One region of the Siminovitchia jepli genome, then DNA from elsewhere that is predicted to be linked to it. Evidence: a T-box and tRNA genes for the amino acid it is inferred to sense, from the RefSeq annotation. Region 1 holds a T-box; the other holds one or more tRNA genes.
The links. A T-box is a leader RNA that pairs with one kind of tRNA and senses whether it is charged. The one in region 1 lies ahead of AB1L08_RS17745 (valine--tRNA ligase), so its partner is inferred to be a tRNA-Val.
Positions count from the first base shown of each region.

Region 1 (4,435 bases):
CAATATACGTGCGGTTCTTTTCCAGCACTTGCAGCACTTTTTCGTCTTTCGCCTTCAACATGAGCGTGATTTTTTTGCTCATTGGCGTATGGACTTCGGCGCGGATGTTTCGGACAGCGCGGATGATTTCCATCAATGTCTTCATTTCATTTGCTGCCTGCCGGTCTGACAGCTCTTCATTGGCTTGCGGCCAGGAAGCAACAGTGATCGATTCTCCTTGATGCGGAAGATTTTGCCATATTTCCTCGGTAATAAACGGCATAAACGGATGCAGCAGACGCATCGTATTATCCAGAACATACGCCAAAACAGAGCGTGTCGTGTTCTTGGCCGCCTCATCATCTCCATACAATGGAATTTTTGCCATTTCAATATACCAATCGCACAGATCATCCCAAATGAAGTGATAAAGCACCCTTCCGACTTCACCAAACTCGTACTTGTCAGAAAGTCTCGTCACCATTTCGATCGTGTCATTCAACCTCGTCAATATCCACTTATCGGCAACCGTCATTTCCTGCCCAAAATCAATGTCTTCATGCGTAAAGCCATCCATATTCAACAAGGCAAAACGCGAGGCGTTCCATATTTTATTGGCAAAGTTCCAAACCGATTCCACTTTTTCCATGCTGAATCGGAGGTCATGCCCAGGCGAGCTTCCCGTAGCAAGGAAGAAGCGCAAAGAATCTGCCCCGTATTGGTCAATGACATCCATCGGATCGACTCCATTTCCGAGCGATTTGCTCATTTTCCGCCCTTCGGCATCGCGAACCAGTCCATGGATCAAAACATCGTTGAAAGGCTTTTTGCCGGTAAATTTGAGCCCTTGGAAAATCATCCTGGATACCCAGAAGAAAATGATATCATATCCGGTCACCAGGCAATCGGTCGGATAATAGCGTTTATAATCGTTTGCATCGGCGTCCGGCCAGCCCATTGTAGAAAAAGGCCATAGGGCGGAGCTGAACCACGTATCAAGGACATCCGTGTCCTGTTCCCAGTTTTCCCCATCTTCCGGTGCTGTGTGGCCAACATACATTTCCCCTGTTTCTTTATGATACCAGGCCGGAATCCGGTGCCCCCACCAAAGCTGCCGCGAGATGCACCAGTCGCGGATATTTTCCATCCAGTGCAAGTATGTTTTTTCAAAACGTTCTGGAACAAAATGAACTTTCTCATCTGTTTGCTGCAGTTTAACCGCTGCTTCGGCAAGAGGCTGCATTTTGACGAACCATTGGGTTGATAAATAGGGTTCGACGACTGCACCGCTTCGCTCCGAATGGCCGACGGAATGCATATGGTCTTCCACTTTGAACAAAATTTCTTCTGACTGCAGATCTTTGACAATTTGCTTGCGGCATTCAAACCGGTCCATACCCTGATATTTACCGGCGTTTTCATTCATCGTTCCGTCTTCGTTCATGACAAGGATACGCTCAAGGTTGTGTCTGTTGCCAATTTCAAAATCATTCGGATCATGGGCAGGCGTAATTTTGACAGCGCCCGAGCCAAACTCCATATCGACATAATCATCGGCAACAATCGGGATTTCCCTTCCGATAATCGGCAGGATGACTGTTTTTCCAATCAGATGCTTATAGCGCTCATCTTCCGGGTGAACGGCCACCGCTGTATCCCCAAGCATCGTTTCCGGCCTTGTGGTTGCAATTTCAATCGAACCGGTGCCGTCAGCAAGCGGGTAGCGCATATGGTAAAAAGCTCCCTGTACATCTTTGTAAATAACCTCGATATCGGAAAGAGCCGTTTTTGTGGCGGGATCCCAGTTAATGATATACTCCCCGCGATAAATAAGACCTTCTTCGTATAACCTGACAAACACTTCACGAACAGCTTTGGACAATCCTTCATCGAGGGTAAACCGTTCTTTCGAATAATCAAGGCCGAGCCCGAGTTTTTTCCACTGTTGGCGGATAAAATCGGCATATTCTTCTTTCCATTTCCACGTTTCCTCAAGGAATTTTTCACGCCCCAGGTCATAGCGGCTTTTTCCTTCTTTACGAAGCTGTTCCTCCACTTTTGCCTGTGTGGCAATCCCTGCATGGTCCATGCCCGGCAGCCACAGTACATCGTAGCCCTGCATTCTTTTCATCCTTGTTAAAATATCCTGCAGGGTGGTATCCCAGGCATGGCCCAGATGCAGCCTCCCGGTTACATTCGGCGGCGGAATCACAATCGTATAAGGCTCCTTTTCCCGATCGTTTTTGGCTTCAAAAAACTTCCCGGAAAGCCACCAGTCATAGCGGTTTTTTTCGATCGCTTGCGGATCGTATTTCGGGGCCATTTCTGCTCCTTTATTAGACATATTCATCCTCCTTATTTAAGTCGTGTTCAAATCGCAGTGGTTGTTGCGGCAAGCCAGTTTTTCGCACAAAAAAATCCCTTCGCAAAAGGACGAAGGGATTTGACTCGCGGTACCACCTTTTTTCCGGATATATGAATATTGACCATAAATCCGGCACTCAATGATCGATAACGGCTCTTCACCGGCTTTCGCTACTTCATTCAGTTCGCGAAAGCTGCTCGAGGGCGACTTTCCATTGGCCTTGCTTGGGAAATCTCCCAGCTTTGATTTCCCTCTCTAAAAAGCAGGTTGCAATGTACTTTTCCCTGTCAAAGCAATTGTTCCTTGTAGTTCATTATTTATTATACTATGAAAAACGGTTGGTAAAGTCAACTTTTTACATGGTCTCTTTCACACATTTTTCCGTTGTACATATTTTATCCTAAGGGGATTTTTTTGGAGGTGGGACGGAAATGAACAGAAAAATGAACAAACACACTTTTCAGTCATGGATTAGAAACTTTAAGTCAGTATGCAAGCAGCTTATTATCCCTTTTACCATTTTCCAGGCTGTACGCACGGTTTTATTTCCGACTACTTTTGACGTATTGCTTTTGACCATTTTTATCGCAACTGCACTTGTCTATCACTACGAGTTAATTTAATATCCCCCTTTCCAATTATGAATCGGAAGGGGGACTTTCGCCAGGATCCTGCATCTGCCTTTCATATTCCTCCAGCCTCATAACAATGTACTCCGTGTTTTTCATATACCAATATTGGCGCTGAAGTTCCTGAACAAATTTCAATTCATGTTTTTCCTTTCCCGCAGCATAGTAGGTTTCCACTATTTGAAACATTTTCCCCGGCTGGGCCAAATAGCTTAAAAACAGAAGCATTTCCTCTTTTCTGAAGGGAAAATATTTAAAATAAATGTGCAGCCAGTCAATACATTCATCAAACTGTTTCGGGTATGTTTCCATCGTGCGAGCCAAAAAAGGAAGCAGATCGTGAATGGGTGACGCAGTTCCGGTTTTTTCAAAATTGGCGAAGTATCCAAATCCACTTTCATGGTATAGGAAATGTTCCGGGGAAATTTTTCCGTGAATAATCACACTCCGGGCTTTTTTCTCATCTTTGGTCAGTTCGTACCATTCTTTTAACTTTCCAAGGGCGTATCCCTGGGCCAATGCAATCTCATGGTAACAGGAACAAAAAAGCAGTTGAAATGGGGACATATACCAGGTTTTTTCGGACCGCTCCACAAATTGTTCCAAACCTTCCTTTTCTTTTTCCCACCTTGACAGCGTTTGTTCATAGTGTTTTTTTCGATCATCCGGAGAAACTTCCACCTCCCGGGCAGAAATGGTATGGAGGCGGGCCAATTCCCGAAAAAGCTCCTGATTTTTCTTAAATTGTCCTTCTCTTTCCCTATTTTCCAGCCAGGGCATTAAATAATACAAGCTGTTGCCAGACAATACTGCATACCTTCCATCCAATGTGGGATAAATGGGCACGATACGATAATACCCTCTCTGGTACAATTGCTGCACGTACTGTAGAAAATCAATCCCCCGGTTGGCGTTGATACGCTTTAGTGCAAATTCACCTTGATCTGTATAAATTTTATACACACGTCCAAACCTCTCGGCAAATTTTATTTTCAGGCCGTAAAGGGCGGCAATTTCCTTGAGGCTTGTTACAGGATCGCCCATCGTTTTCATCACCCGCTTACTGTGCGCATGCGCATATGATCAACATCATCCGGAATGATTTTCTTCCTGGGAAATGACCATTGCGTCTGTAAAGCCAAAAGGAGGACTTTTTCCCCGCTTCGTCCTCCCCGCCTCTGCCCTTATTTTCTATAAGCTGTTTTATCAGGTATATATAACACTTGCCCCTCCTGCAGCTCGTGCGCCGAATCCAGCCTGTTGGCTCTTAAAATTTGCTGGACGCTGACATCATACTTATCTGCCAATCTTTCAATGGAATCCCCCTGCTGCACGAGGCAAACTTTAATTTTCGCCGGTTCTTCATCCTCTTTCCTCCCAAAGAAGTCAGCAAAAGACATCGTATGGTATTTTCCTTTCTTTTTCTTCGACTTTTCTTTGGATTCGGGTTCTTCTTTATCAC
Region 1 is NZ_JBFEGN010000073.1:14,555-18,989, forward strand. It holds gene AB1L08_RS17745 (valine--tRNA ligase) at 1-2,323, opposite strand, end outside; T-box leader at 2,406-2,644, opposite strand; gene AB1L08_RS17750 (hypothetical protein) at 2,776-2,967, shown strand; gene ysxE (spore coat protein YsxE) at 2,983-4,017, opposite strand; gene spoVID (stage VI sporulation protein D) at 4,158-4,435, opposite strand, start outside.

Region 2 (4,435 bases), on a different contig from region 1:
ACAGTTCAGCAGCCTCCTCTGTATTTTGGGCGACAGCATTGATTGCTTCCGATAACTCCTTAAACAGCTCATTCATCGTTTGGGCTGCATTCGCCTGTTCTGTACTGGAGCTGGCAATCTCTTCGGTGCTGGCAGATACCTGGGAGGCGGAAGCAGACAGGTTTTCTGCAGCCCGGAGAATATTTCCGACAGTTTCCCTTAGCTGCATCACCATTTTATTCATGGATTGGGCAAGCCGACCGACCTCATCTTTCGTTTGGATGGTGGTTGTTTCCGTCAGATCCCCTGCAGCTACTTTCTCCGCCAGGTTTGCCATATCATTGAGTGGTTGGGCAATAATCCTTGTTAGCATCTTTCCCAGAGAAATACAAATGGCTAATGTTAATATGATGATGGCAATCATGATTTTTATGGTAGTGGAAAAGGTCTTTGTTAAATGCAGATGCTCTTCTCCCGAGATCGACATGTCAAGTTCCCATATCTCTTCGAGAGCATTTGTTAACCTTTTATGGTATCCGTTCAATTCAGTATCCAGTTGTTGAAAGCTTCTTCGGTCTGCGGCGATTGCCTGTACTGCTTGATCAAATGAATCATTGTAGGCTTTAAAGTCCGACATAAACTTTTCTTGAAATTCTTGGGCCTCCTGTTTCGCTTCTTCGGACTCTAATTCATACGAATCGGTGTATATGGCAATATTTTTTTCTATATCTTCCCTAATTTTTTTTAATTCATTGATCTTTGGGTCAAGGTCATCTTTGGGATCGGCATTTGCTATGTCACGCCAAATAATCCTTAATTGCAGAAGTTCATTTTGGGCTTTTGACATATTTTCCATTGGTTTCAACGCTTGTGTATACATCTCTGATCCAATATCATGAATTTTTTTCATGTTTATGATTGCGTACATACTTACTCCTGCAAGTATGATGGCAATCAAAGTAAAAGTTGATAATAATTTAAATGATGTTTTTCTATTAAGGTACCAACGCATAATACTTTATCATCCTTTCGCCAAATTCTCTTGTCCTTTTGCAATCTATCCAATGAAGCGCATAATTGGGAATCTAACCGTTCTTGAAAACCAAAATGAAGTATGTAAGCCCTTGGACGTCATTCTCTTTTGTTTTCATTCAACTCTTTTTATATCGTCATAATAAATATGGTTTTTATGGCATTCAGCACTTTTTTTCGAAGGTGAATGACATTTTGGTTATATTATTTTAATCCATTTTGCTTTTGAGCCCCCTGTATCATGAAGTCATTGGAAGTCGGCTCATCTTTTTTGTGGAAACGATACACTATTTTTATATTCATGGATCGACCAACCCTTTTGGGCAGCCACAAAAAACCCCCTTGCAGGGGGGCAGTTTTGTGACCTGAAATTTTTTCGATATAATAAAAAGTTATACATAAGAGCCTGACAAACTTCACGGGTACCCTTCAGGCTTTGTGAATAAATGACTGCCTCATTATTATGTATCGGCAGAGTTTCTTACAATAACAGTGTCTTTTAAAAAAATCATTGAAGTCAAGATGAATTTTCCAACTACGCCTAAAAAATCACGATTTTTAAGTTTAACAAAGTACCGGGATTTTTGTATAATATGGATGCTGACTAAAGGAGGCGATGAAAATGAAAAAAGCGGCCGTATTTTGCGGGTCCAGTAGTGGATCCTCCAACATTTATATAAAAAGTGCCAAAATACTGGGTAAAGAACTGGCTAAACGCGGTATTACACTTGTATATGGCGGAGCAAGTGTTGGCGTTATGGGAGCAGTTGCGGATTCCGTTTTAGAAGCAGGCGGAGAAGTAATTGGCGTTATGCCAAGCTTCTTGGAAGAAAGGGAAATATCTCATAAAAAGTTGTCAAAACTGGTGATTGTTGATTCCATGCATGAAAGAAAAGCCAAAATGGCAGAACTTGCTGATGGATTTATCACTTTGCCGGGGGGGCCGGGAACCTTGGAAGAGTTCTTTGAAATTTTCACCTGGGCTCAGCTGGGACTTCATCAAAAACCTTTTGGCCTGCTAAATATCAATCATTACTTTGACCCCCTGCTGGAACTGTTCAATCATATGGCAAAAGAACAATTTTTACATGAAAAATACCTTTCAATGGCCCTTGTAGATGTTGAACCCGGGAGATTACTAGAAAAATTTCGTTCTTATGAACCGCCGGCCACAAAAACGTACATTACCGAAAAACAGACTTAAACTCCGGCTAACAGCCTAAGTGATTTTCGGCACAGTATCCAAGAAGAAGGAATGCAGCTTGACGGCAAAAAAGTAAGTTGTCCAGTTCACAGGTCTTCTATTATTATAGAGTGTTGAACAATATTTTTAATTTTTCCCAGAAACTAAAGCAGGGAATTTTTTTGACGAAAGATTTCTCCTGCATTTAAGAAAATAGGGAACCAAACAGAGGAAAAGCACTTTTGCAGCCCCCTTTTTTTGTTGAAAAATGCAGTTGACATTATTAAGAATCTATTATATATTAATAAATGTCGATTTCATTAAATAATGATTCCGTAGCTCAGCAGGGAGAGCGCCACCTTGACAGGGTGGAGGTCGCTGGTTCGAACCCAGTCGGAATCACTCAGCAAAACGCTTGTCCCTCAAGGGATTGGGCGTTTTTTCTTTTTCTCAAGTTCCGAAAAAACTTGCGTTTGCCGGCATTTTGACGGCGAAACGTTGATTCATGTTGATCGTGATTGGTAATTATTGCTTGAGATAGGGAAGCCAAAAAGCGAAAAACCTTTTAAGACTGTTTTTCGCTTTTTGTTTTTTTTATGCCAATTTGTACTTTCCTTTGTTTTTCGTCATGATTTGGCTAGCGACCATGACAATAAATAATCCAAGTCCAATCGTATCGGACAGGCCTTCCGGATACATAAGCATGAGACCGGCAATGATCGCAATAATGCGTTCAAACCAATACAGCTTTCTGTACCAGAATCCGATAATTCCGGCTCCGATACCAATCATTCCCGTAAATGCGGTAAACACGACCCATATGAGATACGGAATGGTTGTATCAATCATTAACAACTCGGGAGAAAGAACAAACATATACGGGATGATAAAAGCAGCAATCGCCAGTTTGGACGCGTTCACACCGGTCCGAATCGGCTCCCCTCCCGAAACCCCGGATGCCGCAAAAGCCGCCAAAGCGACCGGCGGTGTAATATCCGCCACAATACCGAAATAGAAAACGAACATATGGGCAGACAGCGCCGGGACACCGAGCAAAATAATAGCGGGTGCCGCAATTGTTGATGTGATGACATAGTTGGCTGTTGTAGGTGATCCCATACCAAGTACAATGGATGTCAGCATGGTGAAAAACAATGTCAATAACAACTGTTCATTGGCCAATCCTACCAATCCGTTGGCTAGCTTCAGACCCAGTCCTGTTTTCGTAACAACTCCGACAATAATCCCTGCTGTAGCGGTAGCCGCTGCCACGGAAAGGGCCGTTCGTGCTCCGTCAACAAGAGCCTCAACCATTTGTTTAAATCCAATCCGGGTACTTTTACGGATGGCACTCACAACAATTGTTCCGATGATGGACCAAAGGGCTGCACGCATGACACTAACGCCGGACATAAGTAAAATAATGATCAATAAGATCGGGATTAATAAATAAATTTTGCCCAACACTTCTTTTCTGTCAGGCATTTCTTCCTTGGAAAGCCCTTTAAGGCCGACACGCTTCGCCTCGAAATGTGTCATGATCCAAATACCGGAAAAATATAAAATCGCTGGTATCGCCGCTGCTTTGGCAATTTCCCAGTATGTGATGCCAATAAATTCAACCATTAAAAATGCTGCGGCCCCCATGACGGGAGGCATGATTTGTCCCCCGGTTGAAGCAGCCGCTTCAACGGCACCGGCGAATTCTTTGCGGTAACCAAGCTTTTTCATCATCGGGATTGTAAATGAACCCGATGTTACCACATTCGCAACCGAGCTTCCGCTGATTGTACCCTGAAGGGCGCTGGAAAAGATCGCCACCTTTGCCGGCCCCCCTACTCTTCTTCCTGCAATGGATAGGGCCAGGTCATTAAAATATTGGCCTACCCCGGTTTTGACCAGAAACGCCCCAAACAGCAAGAAAAGAAAAATAAATGTTGCCGATACGTAAAGCGGCGTTCCCAAGATTCCTTGAGAAGTAAAAAACATCGTATTTACTAAACTTTCAAAGTTTAGCCCCCGATGGGCCAAAAATCCCGGCATTGACTGCCCGAAAAACGCATATGCCATAAATAAAATTGCGATAATTGTAATCGGTAGACCTACCGCCCTTCTTGTCGCTTCAAGCGTCAATAAAATCGCGAGTGATCCGACGATTAAATCAAGGGGTGTCAATGTCCCCACCCTGTTGACGATCGTTTCAATCATAATCGGCCAATAAGCACCGATTCCAACGGCTAT
Region 2 is NZ_JBFEGN010000010.1:41,759-46,193, reverse strand. It holds gene AB1L08_RS06575 (methyl-accepting chemotaxis protein) at 1-991, opposite strand, end outside; gene AB1L08_RS06570 (LOG family protein) at 1,634-2,215, shown strand; tRNA gene AB1L08_RS06565 (tRNA-Val) at 2,524-2,596, shown strand; gene AB1L08_RS06560 (TRAP transporter permease) at 2,789-4,435, opposite strand, start outside.
Region 2: it encodes a tRNA-Val, which carries the amino acid that the T-box ahead of AB1L08_RS17745 (valine--tRNA ligase) is inferred to sense. The anticodon was not compared.